DNA from 2 places in the Micromonospora sp. HB375 genome. Region 2 is predicted to be linked to the other one. Evidence: riboswitches for the same ligand, from Rfam matches in the RefSeq annotation. Region 2 holds a riboswitch; the other holds the start of a gene.

Region 1 (10,637 bases), 680 kb from region 2:
GGCCCGGTGGGCCAGGAGATCGTGTACGAGAACGACCGGGTACGGGTCTGGCACATCCGGCTGGAGCCGGGTGAGCGGCAGCCGCTGCACCGCCACGACCACCCGTACCTGGTGGTGGCGGTCCAGGGCGCGAAGAACGTGGTGCAGACGATCGACGGCACCACCATCGACGCCGACGAGCCGACCGGCGGCGTCGTCTACCGGGATCCGGGCGCGGTGCACATGCTGACCAACGTCGGCGACACCACCTACCTCGCCCGCCTGGTCGAGCTGAAGTAGCCACGCCGGCAGGTTCGCCGCGCCGCGCGGCGGCAAGGTGGCGATCGGGGGCACCGGGCCGTAACGTGCCGGACATGGCCTTTCGGACGTGGGGCAGGCTGCTGCTCACGGCGCTCGGAGTGAGCGTACTGGCCGGGGCCGGCCAGTTGGGCATCGCGTACGGCTTCGGAGTCGTCCGCCTCGACGGCGCGTTCGTCGACGCCTCGGTGAACAGGTGGCCCGCCCAGCTCGTCTGGGTGGGCTGGTTCGCCGTGGTCGCCACGGTCGCCGGAGCCGTCCTCACCGAGCGCTTCGCCCGCCGCGACGACCTCCCCGGCGGCACCACCGAACTGCTCTCCATCGCGGGCGTCAGCGCGCTGGGCGCGACGGTGGTCGCCCCGCTGTGCATGCAACCGGCCCGCGCGGCCGAGCTGGCCGGATCCGTCGACCCGGTCTGGGCCGCCGGTGTCTGCGCCGCGCTCGGCGCGGTGGTCGGCGCGGGCGCGGCGATCGCCGTACTGCTGAAGCCGCCGTTCGGCTGGGGTGTGGCGATCACCGCCGGGATCGTCTGGCTGCTGGCGCTGCTGTCCGTCGCGCCCACCATCGTCTCGGACCGCCCGCTGGCATCCGTCCGGCTCGGCGTCCTCGAACCGTCCTGGCTGGACCCGGCGGCCGCGCAGCGCCTGTCCATGCTGCTGCTGCCCACGCTGGCCCTGCTCGCCGGTGGCGCGGTCGGCGTGCTGGCACGCCGCGCCGGATGGCCGCCGCTGGTCGGTGGCGCGGCCGGCGCGGCCGGTCCGGTGCTCGTCGCGTTCGCCTATCTGACTGCCGGCCCGGGCGCGGCGACCGACAGGTACCAGATCGCGCCCTACTACGGCGCGCTGATCGCTGTCGTCGCCGGTGCGCTCGGCTCGACCGCCACCACGATGCTGCCCCGGCCGGTCACCGCCGACGGCGATCCCGACGCGGTCGAGGCCACCGAACTCCTCGCGCCGCTGCCGCACTCGGCCGCTCCGGGCGTCCCGGCCGCCCCGCCCGCGCCGCCGGTGACGAGCGGCGCCGCCGCGCCCGCGCACTGGAACTGGCCGGAGCCCGGCGGCTCGGCCACGGCGACGGCTCCGGCCGGTACCGATCTTCCCGCCGCCGGCCGGCCGGCCCTCGCGGATCTGCCCGCCGCCGATCTGCCGACCGCTGCGGAACGGCCGGCGGGTGAGCGCCCGGCCGTCGCCGACACGAGCCACGGCCAGCCCATGCCGGGTCTGCTGCCCCCGGGGCGCCGGACCTCGGCCATCGACGTCCTCGCCGCGGGCCGCCCCGACACGGTCGCGGGTCCGGGCACGGGCACGGGCACGGGTCCGGGCACGGGCACGGGCCACGCGGACAGCACCGGCGAGGCGGCCACCACGGACCGTCCGGCCGCTCCCGACCCGGCCGCCGGTTCCGAAGCCGCCGATCGAGCGTCCGGGCAGGCCACCGGCATTCCGGCCGACAGCGAGACCGCCACCGGCACCGGCACCGACGATGCCGCACCGGCGCCGGAAGCGGCGACGACCACGCCACGGGTGACCCGGCCGCGCCGCACCCGCGCGGGCCGGTCCAGCGGGACTACCGACGGGCCGGTGTCATCCGCCGACGGCACAGCACCCCGCCCCGGAGACGTCACCACTCCCAGCGCCGGCGCGGGCACCACCGCGAAGGACGCATCACCGGCCACCGCCGACAGCCACGTTCCCGGCCCGCGTACGGACAGCGGCGCCCTCGCCGGGCCGGTCACGGCCGACGCGGGCAGTGACACCCCCGCCGCGCCACCGGCCGAAGCCCCCGGAGACACCGGCGCGGCCGGCCGCGCCGCACGCCCCCGGCGTACCCGCACTCCGAAGGCGCCGCGCGCCACCGGTCCGGCCTCCCCCGGCCCGGCTGAGACCGCGCCGACGACACCGGGCGGCCGAACCGAAGCTGCGCCGAGCGGGGGAGCCGACGCCGAGCCGACCCCCCAGGCCACGAACCCGGACCGGGACGACACGAGCACCGACTCGAACGTGGTGGCGCCGACCGGGCGTACCGGACGCGACTTCTTCTTCGACGACCCGGCGCCCGCCCCGTCGACCCGGCCGCGGTTCGCGATGTTCGAGGACGTGACCGGGCAGCCCGGCGAGGTGCGCCCGGCCTGGCCGATCACCCCGGCGGGCCGGCCGCACCGCGCGACCGCCGAACCGGACACGCCGGCCCGGGACGCCGCGGACGCGGTCGCCCCGGGCGAGCCGGCGCCGCGTCCCCGGCACCGTGGTCTGCCCGAGCCGGGTGCGAGCACCGGTTGGGACGCGCTCGCCACGAACGCCCGCCCGGCGGGGCCGCTCGCCCGGCCGGAGGCGGGGATGCCGCTCGCCCGGCCCGAGGCGGCGACTGCCGTACCGGGCGAGGCGGGTGCCGCGCCGTCGGAGGCCACGGAGACGGAGGCGGACTCCCGGCGCGGGCGGCACTCCGGACCGGACGACGCCGACGCGCCCGCCGGGAAGTCGAAGGCCCGGCGCGGCCTGTTCCGGCGCAACCGGGCCAAGGATGAGCCGGAGCCGGCCGAGCGTACGGCCGAGCCGACCACCGCGGCCGACGACGAGTACGTGGACTGGGTCGCCGGTCTCGCCTCGGACGACAACGCCGACGACGCCCGCTCGCTGCGTACCGGGCGGCACCACCGCGACTGAACGAGCACCGGGGCGGGCCGGGACACCAGGCCCGCCCCGGCTCCGGTCACGCCAGTGGCAGATAGACCCGTGACCCGCCGGCGACGAACTCCTCCGACTTGTCGCGCATGCCCCGCGCGGCGTACTCCTTCAACTCCTGCGTGATCTTCATGGAGCAGAACTTCGGGCCGCACATCGAGCAGAAGTGCGCGGTCTTGGCGGGCTCGGCGGGCAGCGTCGCGTCGTGGTACGCCCGTGCGGTCTCCGGGTCGAGCGCCAGGTTGAACTGGTCTTCCCAGCGGAACTCGAACCGGGCCTTGGAGAGCGCGTCGTCCCACGCCTGCGCGCCGGGGTGCCCCTTGGCCAGGTCGGCCGCGTGCGCGGCGATCTTGTACGCGATCACGCCCGCCTTCACGTCGTCGCGGTCGGGCAGCCCGAGGTGCTCCTTCGGGGTGACGTAGCAGAGCATGGCGGTGCCGAACATGCCGATCATCGCCGCGCCGATCGCCGAGGTGATGTGGTCGTACGCGGGCGCGATGTCGGTGGTCAGCGGCCCGAGCGTGTAGAACGGCGCCTCGTGGCACCACTCCTGCTGGAGGTCCACGTTCTCCTTGATCTTGTGCATCGGCACGTGCCCGGGGCCCTCGATCATCACCTGGACGTCGTGCTCCCAGGCGATCTTCGTCAGTTCGCCGAGCGTGCGCAGCTCGGCGAACTGCGCCTCGTCGTTGGCGTCCGCGATGGAACCGGGGCGCAGCCCGTCACCGAGGGAGAACGTCACGTCGTACTTCGCGAGCAGCGAACACAGCTCCCGGAAGTTGGTGTAGAGGAAGTTCTCCTCGTGGTGCGCCAGGCACCAGGCGGCCATGATCGAGCCGCCCCGGGAGACGATGCCGGTCACCCGGTTCACGGCCAGCGGCACGTACGGCAGCAGCACCCCGGCGTGCACGGTCATGTAGTCGACGCCCTGCTCCGCCTGCTCGATGACGGTCTCGCGGAACACCTCCCAGCTCAGCTTCACCGGGTCACCGCCGACCTTCTCCAGCGCCTGGTAGACCGGCACCGTGCCGATCGGCACCGGCGCGTTCCGCACGATCGCCTCGCGCGTCTCGTGAATACGCTTGCCGGTGGACAGGTCCATCACGGTGTCCGCGCCCCACCGCGTGGCCCAGGTCAGCTTCTCCACCTCCTCGGCCACCGACGAGGTGACAGCCGAGGTGCCGATGTTCGCGTTGACCTTCACCAGGAACGCCTTGCCGATGATCGCCGGCTCGCACTCCGGGTGGTTCACGTTCAGCGGCAGCACGGCCCGACCGGCCGCGATCTCGTCCCGCACGAACTCCGGCGACACCGACTCCCGGATCGCCACGAACTCCATCTCCGGCGTGACGATCCCGGCCCGCGCGTACGCGAGCTGAGTCGGACGGGTTCCGGCCAGCGGCGTACCGGCGCCGCGTACCGGGGCGACGTCGCCGCGCTCGGCGATCCACGGCCCGCGCAGCGCGGGCAGCCCCACCTCCGGGTCGGAGCCGGGACCGGAGGTGTCGTAGAGCCGTACCGGTGGGTTGTCCCCGGTCAGCGGCACCTCGGCGAACGGCACCCGGATGTCCGGGCGTGACCCTTCCACGTACACCTTGCGACGTGCCTGCATGACAGCCTCCCTGTCGCTCATGCGGACCAGCCGAAGTGGTCCAGCGGGCCGCGTCCCGCGCCCAGCTCCCAGGTCCGCGCGCCGGTCAGCGCGCGGGTGACGTACTCCTTGGCGGCCGCCACCGCGACCGGCACCGCGTCACCCGCGGCGAGCCGGACCGCGACGGCGGCCGAGAACGAACAGCCGGTGCCGTGGTTGTGCCGGGTGTCCACCCGGGGCGCGCGCAGCAGCCGAGTGGTTCCGCCGCCCGACAGCACGTCCACCGACTCGCCGTCGGCGTCCACGTCACCGCCGGTCACCACCACGAACGCCGGTCCGCGCGCCGCCAGCGCCTCGGCCGCCGCCACCATTTCCTCGACCGTGCCCACCGGGCCTCCGGTGAGGGCCGCGGCCTCCGCGCAGTTCGGCGTCGCCACTTCCGCGTACGGCAGGAGCCGCTCGACCGCCTCCACCACGCCGAGCCGGTGCCCACTGGTGGCGACCAGCACCGGGTCGACGACCAGGTGCGGCAGCCGCCCGGCCCGGGCCGCCTCGGCCACCGCGTCGGCGACCGCCGGGGTGCCGAGCATCCCTGTCTTCACAGCGCGCACGTCGAAGTCGCCGAGCACGCTGTCCATCTGGTCGCGCACCGTCTGCGGGGGCAGCGGCAGGACGGCGTCCACGCCCCTGGTGCTCTGCGCGGTGACAGCGGTGAGCACGCTCGTGCCGTACGCGCCGAGCGCGGCGAACGTCTTGAGGTCGGCCTGGATGCCGGCGCCTGCTCCGGAGTCGGATCCGGCGATGCTGAGAACTGTTTTCGGCGTCACTGGTCTTCTCCGGTGGTTTGACGGCTGCGGCCGACAGTGGTTGCGGTTCGGGGCTGCGGCCGACCGTGCCCACTCCGGGCGGTCAGGCTTGATCCCTCCGTGGGCACGGTCGGCCGCAGCCCTGTCGCGTGGGGGCCTCCGCTTGGGCCTGCCGGGTGGGTGCGTGCCAGACGGGTTGCTGCCTCCTGGAAGGCTCTGCCCAGCGTGGTGGCGGTTTCTCTCGGGTCGTCCGCGCGCATGATCGCGCCCAGCACGGCTACTCCGGCGGCGCCCGCCTCGACGCATGCGTGGACCTGGTCCGGGTTCTCGATGCCGCCCAGCGCGAGGACGGGCACGGGGCTGACCGCGATCAGCTCGCTCAATCCGCCCGGTCCCAACACAGGGCCGTAGCCGGGTTTTGTCTTTGTCTCGTAGAGCGGGGACAGGGTGGCGTAGTGCTCGGTGGTGAGGCGGGCCAGCTCGGCGGTGTCGTGGCAGGAGCGGCCGACCAGGCCGACGGCGGGCGGCGGGTACGGGCCGGCAGCCGGTAGGTGCACCGCGTCCCCGTCGAGCGGGTCGGGTCCGGCGACGACGAGCGTGCCGCCCGCGTCGGCGAGGATCGCGCGCAGGTCGACGGCGAGCGCGAGGCGTTCGGCGCGCGGCAGGTCCTTTTCCCGCAGCACCACCCACCGCACTCCCCCACCCACGGCAGCCGCCACCACGTCGACGAGCGCCCCCCGGGCCACCCGCCGATCGGTCAGCAGCACGACCCCGCTCGGCCCGCCCTGGATCTTGGTACGCGGCCGCCCCTCGGGGGGCGCCTCCGTACCAAGATCCGCTACGCGTGAGGCGGTCACAGGTCGGGCCGTCCCTCGTCGGGGGTGGACGGCAGGGCGTGGAAGCGGCGGGTGATGCGGCCGGCGCCGTACGCCAGGCGGCCGGCCTCGACCGCCTGGCGCATCGCCGTGGCCATCGCGACCGGGTCGGCGGCCCGGGTCACGGCGCTGGCGAGCAGCACCGCGTCGCAGCCCAGCTCCATGGCGAGGGCGGCGTCGGAGGCGGTGCCGATGCCCGCGTCGAGCACCACCGGCACGTCGACCGCCTGTCGGATCAGCCGGATGTGGTGCGGGTTGCCGATGCCCAGCCCGGAGCCGATCGGCGACCCGGCCGGCATCACCGCCGCGCAGCCCACGTCGGCCAGCCGCCGCGCGAGCACCGGATCGTCCGACGTGTACGGCAGCACGGTGAACCCGTCCGCGACCAGCTCCTCGGCGGCGCGCAGCAGCTCCACCCCGTCGGGCAGGAGCGTGCGCTCGTCGCCGATCACCTCAAGCTTCACCCAGTCGGTGTCGAACGCCTCCCGGGCCAGGTGCGCCGTCTTCACCGCCTCCACAGCGGTACGGCAGCCGGCCGTGTTCGGCAGCAGCCGTACGCCGCACCGCTCCACCAGGTCGAGCAGGCCACCCGACCCGCCGGGTGTGGTGTCCACCCGGCGCAGCGCCAACGTCACCAGCTCGGTGCCGGAGGCACGGATCGCCGCCTCCAGCACGTGCAGGTTCGCCGCGCCACCGGTGCCCAGGATGAGCCGGGAGCCGAACCCGACCCCGCCGATCTCAAGCGTGGACATCCTGCTCACCCGCCCTGGGTGGCGCTGAGCACCTCGACCCGGTCGCCGTCGCGCAGGACGCTCGCCGACCAGCCGCCGCGCGGCACCACCTCGCCGTTCACCGCCACGGCGAGCCCGCGCTCCCGGTCGGTGACGGTGCGGACCACCTCGGCGACGGTGACGCCCTCGGGCAGCGTCCGGCCGGTGCCGTTGACGATCAGTTCCACGTGCGCTCCTTCCCGAAGCGGTCCGGGGTGAAGGGGGCGAGCGCGGGATCCGGCTCGCCGGTGACGATCAGCTCGGTGACCAGGTCGGCGGTGACCGGGGTGAGCACGATGCCGTGCCGGTGATGTCCGGTCGCGGCGAGCACACCCGGCTGCCCGGGCAGCGGCCCGATGATCGGCGCGTTGTCCGGCGTACCGGGGCGCAGCCCGGCGACTGCCTCCACCAGCTCGTACTCGACGAGTTCCGGCACCAGCTCCGTGGCGGCGCGCAGCAGTGTCAGCACGCCACCGGCGGTGACAGCGGTGTCCGCGCGCTCCTCGACCGTCGCCCCGACCACGACCTCGCCGCTGTCCCGGGGCACCAGGTAGACCGGCTCGCTGTCCGCGTACCCCCGGATCACGTGCCGGAAGCCCGGCGGACCGCCACCCGGCGCGCGCAGCCGCAGCACCTGGCCCTTCACCGGCCGGACCGGCAGGCCGGTCAGCGCAGCCGCGCCGCAGCCGGCCGCGACCACAGTGACCCGCGCGTCCACCTCGGACAGCGCGCCGACGCGCGCCGGGCGCAGCTCCACGCCGGCGCGCTCGGCGGCCGTGCGCAGCGCGACGACCAGCCGCCGCGGGTCGACCTGGTGGTCGCCGGGCGCGACAGCGCCGCCGCGCACGCGCGGCGCCAACGCCGGCTCGCGGTCGCGCAGCTCCGAGGGACGCAGCGGCGTGATCGGCAGTTCCAGGCCCTGCTGGTACGACCACAGCCGCCTCGCCTCGGCCAGGTCGTCGGCAGTGAGCCCGACGACGAGCGTGCCCTCGGTGCGGTAGCCGATGTCGACGCCGCTCGCCTCGGCCAGCTCGGCCGCGAAACCGGGCCAGCGGGCGGCGGACTCGACGAGCAGCGCGGTGAGTTCGTGCTCACCGAAGTACGCCTCGGCGACCGGCGACAGCATCCCGGCGGCCACCGACGACGCGCCCGACCCAGGCCGGTCGTCGTGCACCACCACGCGCAGTCCACGCTGCGCGCACCGCCACGCGATCGCCCACCCGACAGGCCCGCCCCCCACCACCGCCACGTCGTTAAGGAAGGGCCCCCTGTTAACGCCTCCGGTGGAGGAAGGGCCCCCTGTTAACACGTCAGGGCCCGCAGCAGCTCGGCGGTGGCGTGCGCGGGGTCGGCTGCCCCGCTGAGCGCGCCGACCACCGCCACCCCGTACGCCCCGGCGGCCCGCAGCGCCGGCACGCTCGCGGCGGTCACCCCGCCGATCGCGATCACCGGCACCGACACCGCCGTCGCGACCGCGCGTATCCCCTCGGGGCCGATCGGTTCCGGCAGGCCGGACTTGGTGGTGGTGACGTGGCACGGGCCCACGCCCAGGTAGCTCGCGCCCGCGTCCACCGCGGCCCGGGCGGTCACCGGTTCGCGGGCGGTCGCGCCGAGCACCGCGTCCGGGCCGAGCACCCGGCGCGCGGCACGCACCGGCAGGTCGTCCGCGCCGACGTGGCCACCGGCGGCGTCCACCGCGAGCGCCACGTGCAGCCGGTCGTTGACCAGGCACTGTGCGCCGTACGGCCGGCAGGCGTCGACCACCAGCCGGGCCAGCTCGTACGCCTCCCGGTCGGTGGCGTCGTCCTCCACGCGCACCTGCACGACGAGGTCTGCGCCCGCCACGGGCAGTGCGGCACGCAACACGGCGAGCGGGTCACGCCCCGGCCGGGTGTCGGTGATGAGATGCAGTCGTCCCAGGGACAGCACGGCAACGCTCCTCCCTGCGCCGGCATTACCCGGATCAGGTTCGACGGTCGGGGGCTCCCAGCCCCCCTCTCAGCCCGGTCCGCACCGGGCTCCCGTGGGTCACTTGCGGCCTACCGTACGACGCCTCCCGCCCGTACGGAAGCCCGGGTGAGGTTTTTCCCAGGAACCAGCCGTCCGCCGGATCGGGGCAGCGGGTGACCGTCCCGTCACGACACGCTGCCTGGGTGTCCGTTCCCGCCCGTGTTCCGCGCCGCCTGGAGATCCTGCCGTTCCGGGGCAGCCGTGCCGTCTCCGAAGGGCTACTCACCTGGACGATGCTGCGCGGGCAGACCTGGATCCGCCTGCTGCCGGACGTGTACGTGCACCGGGACGGGTACCGCGCCGACGACCACCGGATGTGGTGCGAGGCGGTGGCGTTGCGCCTGCCGCCGGGTGTCGTGCTGGCAGGGCGCAGCGCCGCGTGGTTGTTCGGCGCGGACGTGCTCCCCCGCGACGCGCCGGTGACAGTACTGTTGCCGACTGCTGCGCGGCTGCGACCGCACCCACGGTTGCGGTTGGTCCGGTCACCGCTGCCGGAGCGGGACCGCACCCTCGTCGGCGGGCTGCCGGTCACCACGCCCCTTCGCACGGCGTTCGACCTGGGCCGGCAGGGCTCACTCGCCGAGGCGTTGGTCGCCGTCGAGGCGCTGCTGCGTCGCCGGGCCGTGAAGCTGCCCGCCCTGCGGGCCTACGCCGCCGCCCGGCCGGGCTGGCCGGGCGCTCCGCTGTTGCGCGAGGTGCTGGCGCTGGCCGAGCCGTTGAGCGAGTCCCCGATGGAGACTCGCCTGCGGCTGCTCCTGCTCGACGCCGGCCTCGGCCCGCTCACCGCCCAGCACGAGGTACGCGCCGGTGGACGCTTCGTGGCCCGGGTGGACCTGGCCTGGCCGGCGCTCCGCATCGCGGTCGAGTACGACCGCGACCACCACCGCGAACGGGCTCACTTCCGCCGGGACGTGGCTCGCCTGAACGCGCTGCGCGCGGCCGGGTGGCTCGTGCTCCGCTTCACCGCCGACGACGTGCTACGCCGGCCCGACGCCACAGTGGCCCTGGTACGCCAGGCCTTGGCAGAACGTCGTGCCACCGAGGCGAACCACTGATCCGTGCCCGCCGCCACGAGCCTCACCCCGCTACGCCCCCGGCCCGCCACACGTCACCGCTGGCCCCCATTTCGCCACCTACCACCCACCGGGCCCCCGGCTCGCCGCCCGCCACCCGTTGGTCCCCGGCTCGCCACCCGTCGAGCCGCCCGAGACACTTACGGGCGTCAGAGGCCCGCCCGCAAACACCCATCGCGTTCCACTCGTCGCCAGATCCAGCCCCGAGTGGAACGCCATGGGTGTCTCAAGGCCCTTATGACACCCATGGTGTTCCACTCGTCGTGAGCGCTGCCTGTGGGTGGCACGCTATGGGTGCCTGACGCGTGGGCGAGCCTTGATGGGGCGCAGGCCGCGCGGGCGCGCCCCCAACCGAGGGCGCACAGTCCACGTGCGGGCGGAGCCGAACGCGTGGGTGAGCTGAGCGCGCGGGCAGCCCGGTGTGCGCAGGCCCAAACGGGTGAGCACACGCCCCGACGCACACACCCGACACACGAGCACACGCCCCGACGTGCAGGCCCGAGCGCGCCAGCACACGCCCGACGTGCAGGCCCG
Region 2 (10,637 bases):
GTCGGCCAGCGCGGCCACGAAGTCCTCGTCGTGGGTCACCGCCACCACGCCGTGCCCGGCGTTGCGCAGCTCGGCGAGCAGGTCGATCAGTTCCAGCCACGTGCGCCGGTCCTGGCCGAACGTGGGCTCGTCGCAGATCAGCAGGCGGGGCGCGGTGGCCAGGGCCGTCGCCACGCTCAGCCGCCGCGCCTCGCCACCCGAGAGGGTGTACGGGTTGGCGCCGGCCAGCCGGTCCAGCCGCAGCCGCTCCAGCAGTGCGTCCACTGTAGCGCTGACCGCTGCCTCGGGCTGCCCGGTGCGGCGCGGGCCGAGCGCCAGCTCGTCGCGGACGGTGGCGGTGACGAACTGGTGTTCCGGGTCCTGGAACACCGAGCCGATCCGGCGTACCAGCGCGGGCGCCCGCCAGCGGTGCGGGGGAGTGCGCGCGTCCCGCCCGGCCAGTTCCGCCGACGCGGTGACGCCGCCCGTGCCGGGTTTCAGCAGGCCGCCCAGGAGCAGCGCCAGCGTGGACTTGCCGGCCCCGTTGGGGCCGAGGACGGCGAGCGCCTCGCCGGCGCGTACCCGAAGATCGGTGGGGTCGAGCCGAGGCGGCAGGCCGAGCCGCTCCGCGGTGAGCAGCACGTCGCCGGGCGGCGTGGTGGCGTGCCGGGGTGGCGTGACGTGGCCGGGTACCCAGACCCCGGCGGCGGCCAGCGCGTCGCCGTGCGCGGCGAAGACCGCAGCGGGCGGCCCGTCGGCGCGCACCCCGCCGCCCGGTTCCAGCACCACCACGCGGTCGACCAGCGGCAGCGCCTCGGTGACCCGGTGCTCCACCAGGACCATCGTGGTGTCCGTGTCGAGCGCGTCCGCGACGGCCCGGCGGATCAGCGCGGCGCCGGCCGGGTCGAGGTTGGCGGTGGGCTCGTCGAGCAGCAGCAGTCCGGGGCGCAGCGCGAGCGTGCCGGCCAGGGCGAGCCGCTGCTGCTCACCGCCGCTGAGCGCGGCGGTCGGCCGGTCCCGGGGGTACGGGAAGCCGACCCGGCGCAGCGCCTCGTCGACGCGGGGCCAGATCTCCCCGGCGGGTACGCCCCGGTTCTCCAGCCCGAACGCGACGTCGTCACCGGAGCGGGCCATGACGAGCTGGGTTTGCGGATCCTGGAACAGGATGCCGACGCGCTCGCGGGCCTTGCGCGGGTCCAGCCCGTCGATCTCGACGGTGCCCTCCTGCTCGCCGGAGTCCTCCGGCAGCAGCCCGGCCAGCGCCGCCAGCAGCGTGCTCTTACCGGCGCCGGAGGGTCCGAGCAGCAGCACCCGCTCGCCGCTCTCCACCCGAAGATCCACCCCGCGCAGAGCCCAGCGTTTCCGTCCCCCGTGCCGCCACCCGAACCCCCGCAGCACCACCCCGCTCACCGCCCACCACCCCCTCTCCCGGCCCAGCCTGCGTGATCAAGGAGTTCGCGTCCGGAAAACCGTGCCCGGCGGACGCAAACTCCTTGATCACCGGGGCGGGGCGAGGCGAGGCGAGCCTCAGACCAGGGCGCGGTCGCGGCCGGCGGGGAAGCGGTCCAGGACGCCGGTGTTCGCCAGCGCGCGGGTGAGGGCCACCGCACCCAGGCCGGCCACCAGCAGACAGCTGAGCACGCCGAACGCGATGTAGGGCAGCCGGAACGTCGTCCAGCTCGTGCCGGGGTACCAGTAGAGAGCGTCGAACAGCGTGGCGAAGAGGCCGCCGCACGCGCCGGCGAGCGCCGCCGTGAGCGGCCGGTGGAGGCGGTACCGGGTGGCCGCGAAGACCGCCTCGACGCCCAGGCCCTGCACCGCGCCCTGGAGGATCGCCATCGCACCGTAGGGGGAGCCGAGCAGCACCGAGACGGCCGAGGCGACGGTCTCGGTGAGCAGCGCCGCCCCCGGCTTGCGGACGATGAGCGCGCTCAGCACGGCCGGGATGAGCCAGACGCCGTACATGACCGACTGGAGCGGGGCGAAGAAGGCGAACGGCCCGTCGCTGCCCTTCCAGAGGATGTTCCAGAGCTGGAACACGACGCCGAAGGTGACGGCGATGACCGAGGCGACGACGATGTCGACGGTACGCCAGCGGTTGCTGTCGGTGTGGTTCACGGTTGGCTCCCAGTTCGTCGAGGTGAACCAGGAGAAGACGCACGCCGCGCCCGGTGGTCACCGGACGGCGACGCGGCTGGAGGTCGACCGAACTCCCTGCGCTGGCATTACCCAGATCAGGTTCGAGGGTCTGCGGGCACCGGCCCGCACTCTCAGCGCTGTGCGCTCCCCTGTCGGATGTGAAGTTGTCTCGTCGCAGACGCTAGCACCGACCACGGGCCCCGGCCCAGCAGGGCGAGTGTCGGTATGGTGGCGATCATGCTGGTGGATGCGCGGGGACTGACGTTCGAGGTACGCGCCGGTGGCCCCGAGGGCGGTGACCCGGTCCTGCTGCTGCACGGCTTCCCGCAGCACTCCGGCGAGTGGGACGCGGTCACGCCCGCGCTGCACGCCGCCGGGCTGCGCACGTACGCGCTCGACCAGCGCGGCTACTCGCCCGGCGCGCGGCCGGCGGACGTCGGGGCGTACCGGATTCCGGAGCTGGTGGCCGACGCGGCCGGCGTGCTGGATTCCCTCGGGGTGACCCGCGCCCACCTGGTCGGCCACGACTGGGGCGCGATCGTGGCGTGGGGTCTGGCGGCGGCGCACCCGGAGCGGGTGCGGACGCTGACCGCGGTGTCGGTGCCGCACCCGGCCGCGATGGGGCACGCGCTCGCCACCGACCCGCGGCAGAAGGTCAAGTCCGCGTACATAGCGTTGTTCCGTAAGCCCGGTACGGCGGAAAAGGTGCTGCTGGCGTGGAACGCCGCCACGCTGCGCAAGCTGCTCAGCGGCGTGGGCGACGCCGGCGCGGTGGCCCGGTACGCCGAGCCGATGCGCGAGCCGGGGGCGTTGACGGCGGCGCTGAACTGGTATCGCGCGATGACCGGGGCGGACATGAAGGCGGTCGCCCCGGTCGGGGTGCCCACCACGTTCGTCTGGAGCGACAAGGACGTGGCGATCGGCCGGACGGCCGCGCAGGCGTGCGCCGCGCACGTCACAGGTGACTACCGGTTCGTGACGCTGCCCGGCGTCAGCCACTGGATCCCGGACGAGGCGCCCGGCCCGCTGGCCGAGGCGATCCTCGCCCGGTGCGCAGGAACGGAGGAGGCATGACGGTGAGCGCCGAGGCGTACCTGGCGGTGGTGACCGAGACGATCGGCCGGGTCGCCGCCGAGCAGCGGCGCAACGTGGCCGACGCGGCCGACCTGATCGCAGCGGCGCTGCGCGCCGATGGTGTGGTGCACGCGTTCGGCACCGGGCACTCCGAGGCGCTGGCCATGGAGATCGCCGGTCGGGCCGGCGGGCTGGTGCCCACGAACCGGATCGCGTTGCGTGACCTGGTGCTGGTCGGCGGCGATCCGGCCGACGTGCTCGGCCCGAAGCTGGAACGCGACCCGGCGGTGGCGCACCGCCTCTACGAGCTGGCGCCGATCCGGCCGCAGGACGTGTTCGTGCTCGCCTCGAACTCGGGCGTGAACGGGGCGATGGTCGAGTTCGCGTCCATCGTGAAGGAACGCGGGCACGGGCTGGTGGCGATCACGTCGGCGCAGCACTCGGCCCGGATGACGTCGCGGCACCCGTCCGGCCGCAAGCTCGCCGACTTCGCCGACGTGGTGCTGGACAACGGCGCCCCGTACGGCGACGCCACGCTGCCGCTGCCGGGCGGCGGCGCGGTGGGCGCGGTCTCGTCGATCACCGCGGCGCTGCTCGCCCAGCAGATCGTCGCCGAGGTGGTGGCCCGGCTGGTCGCGGCGGGGGAGCGTCCGCCGGTCTACCTGTCCGCGAACATCACCGGCGGCGACGAGCACAACGCCGAGCTGGAGGCACGGTACGCGGGGCGGATCCGCCGCGGTTCCTGAACCGGTTTCGTGATCATCCGTACGGGGCACAGGCGGTCCTGCCGGTGGGCGTTCACCCGCCGGCCGTGCCGTCTCCCGGGGAGGTCCGCGAGTGTCGAAGGAATCCGAGAAGCAGCGCTGGCAGCGCAACTTCGCCGATCTGTTGCAGGAGCTGCGCGTCGCGCAGACCGGCGTGCAGATCCTGTTCGCCTTCCTGCTGACGCTGCCGTTCAGCGCCGGGTTCGACCGGACCACCGAGTTCCAGCGTGACATCTACATCCTGGCGCTGCTGACCGCCGCCGCGTCCGCCGCGATGATCATTTCTCCGGTCGCGTTCCACCGGGCGCTGTTCCGCCAGGGCCGCAAGCCGGAACTGGTCCGCTTCGCCCACCGGATGGCCACCGGCGGCCTGTTCTTCATGCTGATCGCGATGGTCAGCTCGGTCCTGCTGGTCTCCGACTTCGTGCTGGACCGGCCGATCGCGTTCCTGCTCAGCGCGCTCACCGGCCTCTGGTTCCTGATCTTCTGGGCGATCCTGCCGTTCAGCCGCCGCAACTGGGGCGACGACGACATCGACGACGAGGACGACGACCCGCAGACGCTCACCGGCGGCTGACCGTCCGCCAAATCGGACGTGCACGCGGCGCTACCCCTGGGTAACACCCGGGGGTAGCGTCGTTTTCGTCGAGCGCGTCGACGCAGCCGGACCGACGAGGAGGCAGCCGTGACCACGACACAGAACAGCCGGCCCGAGTCCCCCGACGGCGCGGAGCCGCTGCCCGGAGAGGCGGGCCAGGTCACCGAGAAGGAGGCCCGCCAGGTCGCCGAGGCGGCCCGCGAGTCGGCCTGGGACCGGCCCAGCTTCGGCAAGGAACTTTTCCTCGGCCGGTTCCGGCTCGACCTGATCGACCCGTGGCCCCGCCCCGACCCGGCCGAGGTGGCCCGTGCCGACGAGTTCCTCGGCTCGCTGCGGGCGTACCTGGGGTCCGAGGTGGACGGTGAGGCGATCGAGCGGGACGCGCGCATCCCCGACGAGGTGTTCCACGGACTGGCCGGGCTGGGCGCGTTCGGCATGAAGATCGACCGCAAGTACGGCGGACTGGGGCTGAGCAACCTGCACTACTGCCGGGCGCTGATGCTCGTCGGCTCGGTGAGCCCGGCGGTCAGCGCGCTGCTCTCCGCGCACCAGTCGATCGGCGTGCCGCAGCCGCTGAAGATGTTCGGCACGCCCGAGCAGAAGGACCGGTTCCTGCCTCGGCTCGCCGCCGGTGAGGTCTCCGCGTTCCTGCTCACCGAGCCGGACGTCGGCTCCGACCCGGCCCGGCTCGCCACCACCGCCGAGCCGACGGCGGACGGCACCGGCTACCGGCTCAACGGGGTGAAACTCTGGGCCACCAACGGCACGCTCGCCACCCTGCTCGTGGTGATGGCCCGGGTGCCGGCCGGCGAGGGGCGGCGCGGCGGCATCACCGCGTTCGTGGTGGAGGGCGACAGCGACGGCATCACCGTCGAGCGGCGCAACTCCTTCGTCGGGCTGCGCGGCCTGGAGAACAGCCTCACCCGCTTCCACGACGTGTTCGTGCCGGCCGAGAACGTGATCGGCGGCGAGGGCAAGGGCCTGAAGATCGCGCTGACCACGTTGAACACCGGCCGTCTCTCGCTGCCGGCGATGTGCGTGGGCGCCGGGAAGTGGGCGCTGAACGTGGCCCGGGAGTGGGCGGCGGACCGGGTCCAGTGGGGCCGACCGGTGGCCGAGCACGAGGCGGTGGCGAAGAAACTGTCGTTCATCGCCGCCACCACGTACGGCATGGAGTCCATGCTCGACCTGTCCTGCATGCTCGCCGACGACGACCGCAACGACATCCGGATCGAGGCGGCGCTGGTCAAGCTCTACGCCAGCGAGATGGCGTGGCGGATCGCCGACGAGCTGATCCAGATCCGCGGCGGACGCGGGTACGAGACGGCCGACTCGCTCGCCGCCCGGGGCGAACGGCCCGCCGCCGTCGAGCAGCTCCTGCGTGACCTGCGGATCAACCGGATCTTCGAGGGCTCCACCGAGATCATGCACCTGCTGATCGCCCGCGAGGCGGTCGACGCGCACCTGTCGGTGGCAGGCGACATCATCGACCCGGACGCCGGGCTGGGCCGCAAGGCGAAGGCGGGCGCGCGGGCCGGCGCCTTCTACGCGAAGTGGCTGCCCACGCTCGCTGTCGGCAAGGGGCAGACGCCCGGGGCGTACCAGGAGTTCGGGCCGCTGGCCGGGCACCTGCGCCACGTCGAGCGGACCTCCCGCAAGCTGGCCCGGTCGACGTTCTACGCGATGTCCCGGTGGCAGGGGAAGATGGAGCGTAAGCAGGCGTTCCTCGGCCGGGTGGTGGACATCGGCGCGGAGCTGTTCGCGATGAGCGCGGTCTGCGTCCGGGCCTACGCCGAGCGGGACGCGCACCCGGAGAACGTCGAGCTGGCCGACCTGTTCTGCCGTCAGGCGCGGCTGCGCGTCGACGAGCTGTTCACCGGCCTGTGGTCGAACACCGACTCGGTCGACGTGGCCGCCGCCAAGCGGATCGTCGCCGGCCGGTACGCCTCGCTGGAGGACGGCGTCCTCACGCCGCCCGCCGACCTGCCGTGGGTGGCGCGCTGGGAACCGGGGCCGTCCACCGCCGAGGACGTGCGCCGCCGCATCCCGCCGGCCGGCTGACCAACCGCTACGCCTCGGCGCGCCCGCGCGGCGGTCGTCGTCCGCCGGTGCGGTGCCGGGTTCCGGCGTGCTGCGCCTGCGGACGGCGTCGCCCGTCGGTCCACGCGGGCGACTGCCCGGCCGCGCAGGAACTTCGGCCGCGCCCCACCGGTCTCCGTTCCCGAACCGGGGGAGCGAGCTGGTGTCGCGGCGTGGCCCGGGCCCGTGGCCGTGGTGCCGGACCTGCGGCGTGCCGTCGGACCGGCGGTCCTCAGGCGGGGCCAGCGACCCGTTACGCGGTGTCACGTGGTGCCAGAGGAAGGACTCTGTTTTTGGCGTTATGCCTCTCGGTCATAAATATGACTGAGAGGCATAACGCCGAGAAGTGCATCAGCCGGGAGCCGGGAGCCGGTCCGTCAGCGGCCGCCGCGCAGCCCCAGCCCGCGCAGCTCCAGCGCGGCGAGCGCGTCGACAGTCGCGTCGTCGCCGCGCCGCCACGCCTCGGCGACGTCCGGCGCGATCCGGTTCAGCTTCGACAGCGGCTGACCGGCCAGCGCGCGCAGCGCCAGCAGGTCCCGGCCGGCCGGCGCGCCGGCCAGGGCCTTCGCCGCGCCTGCCCGGCGCATCCAGCGCACCCGCAGCGGCAACCAGCCGAACAGCACCAGGCCGAGCGGGAACACCAGCACCGCGACGGTCAGCCCGAGCGCCAGCTGCCCGACCAGTTCCTGCTGGTCGCGGCCGGCCTCGGCGACCGCGCGGGCGGCGTCGGCGGCCCGGGTGAACGGCGCGGTCAGCTCGTCGCCGACCAGCGGCACGCGGCCGACCTTGCCGCCGGCGTCGGCCAGGTTGTCGGCGAGGCCACCGCCGGCCCCCTCCAGCTTCTGCCCGGGTACGGCGAGCTTCTCGACCACGTCGTGCAGCCACAGCGCGAAGCGGATCGCCGCGTACACCCAGACCACCACGAGCAGGTCGGTGAGGAACTGGCGGGCGGCGGTGGGAAAGCGGTCGGCGTAAATCTTCACGCCGGACAGCCTGCCACGACTCGGCCCTGCCGGCACGAGACAGTTTCGCGCCTCAGGAGGGCCCTTCACCGGCGTGGCTGACCGCGTCCGCCACGATGTGCGCGACGTGGTCGTCCACCAGGGCGTACGCGATCTCCCGGCCGCGCCGCGACCCGCGTACCACCCCGGCGCCGCGCAGCACCCGCAGGTGCTGGGAGACCAGCGGCTGTGGCGCGCCGAGCTTCTCGACCAGCTCGTGCACGCAGCGCTCGCCCTCGGCCAGCTCGCTGACGATCGCGAGCCGGATCGGGGCCGAGAGCGCGCGCAGCAGGTCACCCGCGCCCTCGAAGGCGTCGTACCCGTTCGTGCCGGTCACCCTGTAACGGTAACCAATCCCAGCTGCGTCAGCCGGTAGGGCCTCATCCGAGCAGCACCTCGTGCTCGGCGGGCTCGACCGGCGGCGCGGCCCGGTCGCTCCCGCTCCGGCGTCGCAGCGCCCGCACACCGGCCGCGCCGAGCGCGACCAGCAGGAACGAGCCGATCGCCACCAGCACCACCGACGCGCCGGGCGCGGTGTCCGCGGTGGCCGCCACCCAGACCCCGGCGCCGGCGGCGAACAGCCCCAGGGCCATGGCCGCCGCCATGGTGGACCGGAAGCCCCGGGTCACCTGCTGCGCGGTGGCCACCGGCACCACCATCAGCGCGCTGATCAGCAGCACCCCGACCGCCCGCATGGCGATGGTCACCGTGATCGCGGTGCCGACCGCGATGATCAGGTTCAGCGCGCGTACCGGCAGGCCGGAGACGCGCGCGTACTCCTCGTCGTGGCAGACCGCGAACAGCGCCGGGCGCAGCACCAGCATGGTCACCAGCAGCGCCGCGCCGAGCACGCCGATGGTGACCAGGTCGCCCTGCGAGGTGGTGGTCAGCGACCCGAACAGGTACGCGTTGAGCGCCCCGCTGCTGGCGTCGGAGAGCCCGACCAGCACCACGCCACCGGCGATGCCGCCGTAGAACAGCAGTGCCAGCGCCAGGTCGCCGGAGGTGCGCCCGTACGCGCGGACCAGCTCGATGACGATCGCGCCGAGCGTCGCGGCGATCACCGCCACCAGCACGGGGGAGCGGTTGAGCAGCAGGCCCGCGCCGACGCCGGTGAGCGCCACGTGCCCGATCCCGTCGCCGATCAGGGCCAGCCGCCGCTGCACCAGGTAGATGCCGAGCGCGGGCGCGGCCAGCCCGATGATCAGCGCGCCGACCAGGGCGCGGAGCATGAAGTCGTACTGGAAGAGGTCCATCTCAGATGCCTGTCCAGAGCCGGGCGGGCTCCTCGTCGCAGTGCGGGTGCACGTGCTCGTGGTCGGGGTCGGCGTGGTGGCCGGCGGGTTCCGGCACGGCGCCGTCGTGGGCGATGCCGCCCTGGTGCACCACCACGGCCCGGCTGATCAGCGGGCGCAGCGGGCCCAGCTCGTGCGCGACGAGCAGCACCGTGCCGCCGCCGTCGCGGAACGAGCGCAGCGCCCCGGCGAACGCCTCCTGGCTGGCCGCGTCCACCCCGGCGGTCGGCTCGTCGAGCACCAGCAGCTCCGGCCCGCCGGCGAGCGCGCGGGCGATCAGGGTGCGCTGCTGCTGGCCGCCGGAGAGCGTGGACACCGGGTCGCCGGCCCGGTCGGCGAGCCCGACGGCGTCCAGCGCCGCCGCCACCGCCTCCCGGTCCGCCCGTCCGGCGGGCCGCAGCACGCCGCGGCGGGCCAGCCGCCCGGACGCCACCACCTCGCGTACGGTGGCGGGCACTCCGCTGCCCGCGCCGAGCCGCTGCGGCACGTACCCGATTCGGTGCCACTGCCGGAAGCGGCGCTGCGGCGTGCCGAACAGGGCGACCGACCCGGCGCCGACCGGCACCAGGCCGAGCGCGGCGCGCACGAGCGTCGACTTGCCGGAGCCGTTGGCGCCGAGCACGGCGACCACCTCGCCGGCGGTCACTGTCAACGAGACGTCACGCAGCACCGGGCGGCCGTCGTAGCCGACTGTGGCGTGCGCGATCTCGATCACGGGTGGGGTCATGAACAGTCCAGAGCGGTTCGCAGGGTCTGCAGGTTGGTACGCATCGCGGAGAGGTAGTCGCCGTCGGCGGGCGGGCCCTCCAGCGGGTCCAGCACCGCCGTCTTCGCGCCCACCTCACGCGCGATCGTCTCGGCGACCTTCGGGCTGACCAGCGTCTCGAAGAAGATCGTGCCGGCCTGGTGCTCCCGGGCCTCCTCGGCGACCTCGGCGAGGCGCTGCGGCGACGGCTCGGACTCCGGGGTGAGCCCGCTGATGCCGATCTGCTCCAGCTGGTAGCGCTCGGTGAGGTAGCCGAACGCGGTGTGGCTGGTGACGATCTCCCGGCGCTTGCAGGTGCGCAGGCCGTCGGCGTACTCGGTGTCCAGCTTCGTCAGCTCGGCGCGCAGCGCGCCCGCGCGGGCGGTGTAGTCGGCGGCGTGCTCCGGGTCGGCCTTGCCGAGGCGCTCGGCGAGCTTGTCGCCGATGGTGGCCAGCCGGGTCGGGTCGAGCCAGACGTGCGGGTCCTTGCCGCTGCCCTCCCCGGAGTGCCCGGCCTCGCCCTCGTGGTCGTGGTCGTGGCCACCGGCGGCGGCGTCGCGCAGCGGCGTCACGCCCGCCACGTCGAACGCGCGGTCGCCGCCGTTCTGCTCCACCGCCTCGTCCACCGCCGGCTGGAAGCCGCTGAGGTAGACGACCACGTCGGCGTCGACGACCTGGCCGACCTGCCGCGGGTTGAGTTCCAGGTCGTGCGGCTCCGCGCCGGGCTTGGTCAGGTTGCTGACCGAGACCGTGTCGCCGCCGATCCGCTCGGACAGGAACTGCAGCGGGTAGAACGCGGCCACCACGCCGACCTTGCCCGGCTCGCTCGCGGCGCCGGTGCCGTCCGCGCAGGCGGTCAGGCCGGCGGCGGCGAGCAGGGCGGTTGCGGTGGCGGTCAGGACACGGCGGGGTGCGCGAACGGTCATGGGCTCAACTGTCCGCGACAACGAAAACTATTGTCAA

The links. Region 2 has a riboswitch for thiamine pyrophosphate ahead of J3R08_RS24315 (ECF transporter S component). Riboswitches for the same ligand answer to the same signal wherever they lie in the genome.
Region 1: another riboswitch for thiamine pyrophosphate. It lies ahead of thiE (thiamine phosphate synthase); the one in region 2 lies ahead of J3R08_RS24315 (ECF transporter S component).

The regions. Positions count from the first base shown of each region.
Region 1 covers NZ_JAGGJO010000001.1:6,201,479-6,212,115, forward strand. Annotated here, with positions in the region: gene J3R08_RS27445 (cupin) at 1-279, shown strand, start outside; gene J3R08_RS27450 (hypothetical protein) at 354-2,960, shown strand; gene thiC (phosphomethylpyrimidine synthase ThiC) at 3,007-4,590, opposite strand; gene thiD (bifunctional hydroxymethylpyrimidine kinase/phosphomethylpyrimidine kinase) at 4,608-5,396, opposite strand; gene J3R08_RS27465 (thiamine phosphate synthase) at 5,393-6,166, opposite strand; gene J3R08_RS27470 (thiazole synthase) at 6,229-7,002, opposite strand; gene thiS (sulfur carrier protein ThiS) at 7,008-7,208, opposite strand; gene thiO (glycine oxidase ThiO) at 7,199-8,329, opposite strand; gene thiE (thiamine phosphate synthase) at 8,323-8,949, opposite strand; TPP riboswitch at 8,944-9,055, opposite strand; gene J3R08_RS27490 (DUF559 domain-containing protein) at 9,174-10,085, shown strand.
Region 2 covers NZ_JAGGJO010000001.1:5,520,419-5,531,055, reverse strand. Annotated here, with positions in the region: gene J3R08_RS24320 (ABC transporter ATP-binding protein) at 1-1,389, opposite strand, end outside; gene J3R08_RS24315 (ECF transporter S component) at 1,507-2,097, opposite strand; TPP riboswitch at 2,173-2,279, opposite strand; gene J3R08_RS24310 (alpha/beta fold hydrolase) at 2,356-3,192, shown strand; gene J3R08_RS24305 (sugar isomerase domain-containing protein) at 3,189-3,938, shown strand; gene J3R08_RS24300 (DUF6328 family protein) at 4,030-4,533, shown strand; gene J3R08_RS24295 (acyl-CoA dehydrogenase family protein) at 4,642-6,615, shown strand; gene J3R08_RS24290 (hypothetical protein) at 7,011-7,616, opposite strand; gene J3R08_RS24285 (metalloregulator ArsR/SmtB family transcription factor) at 7,669-7,971, opposite strand; gene J3R08_RS24280 (metal ABC transporter permease) at 8,015-8,890, opposite strand; gene J3R08_RS24275 (metal ABC transporter ATP-binding protein) at 8,892-9,656, opposite strand; gene J3R08_RS24270 (metal ABC transporter substrate-binding protein) at 9,653-10,600, opposite strand.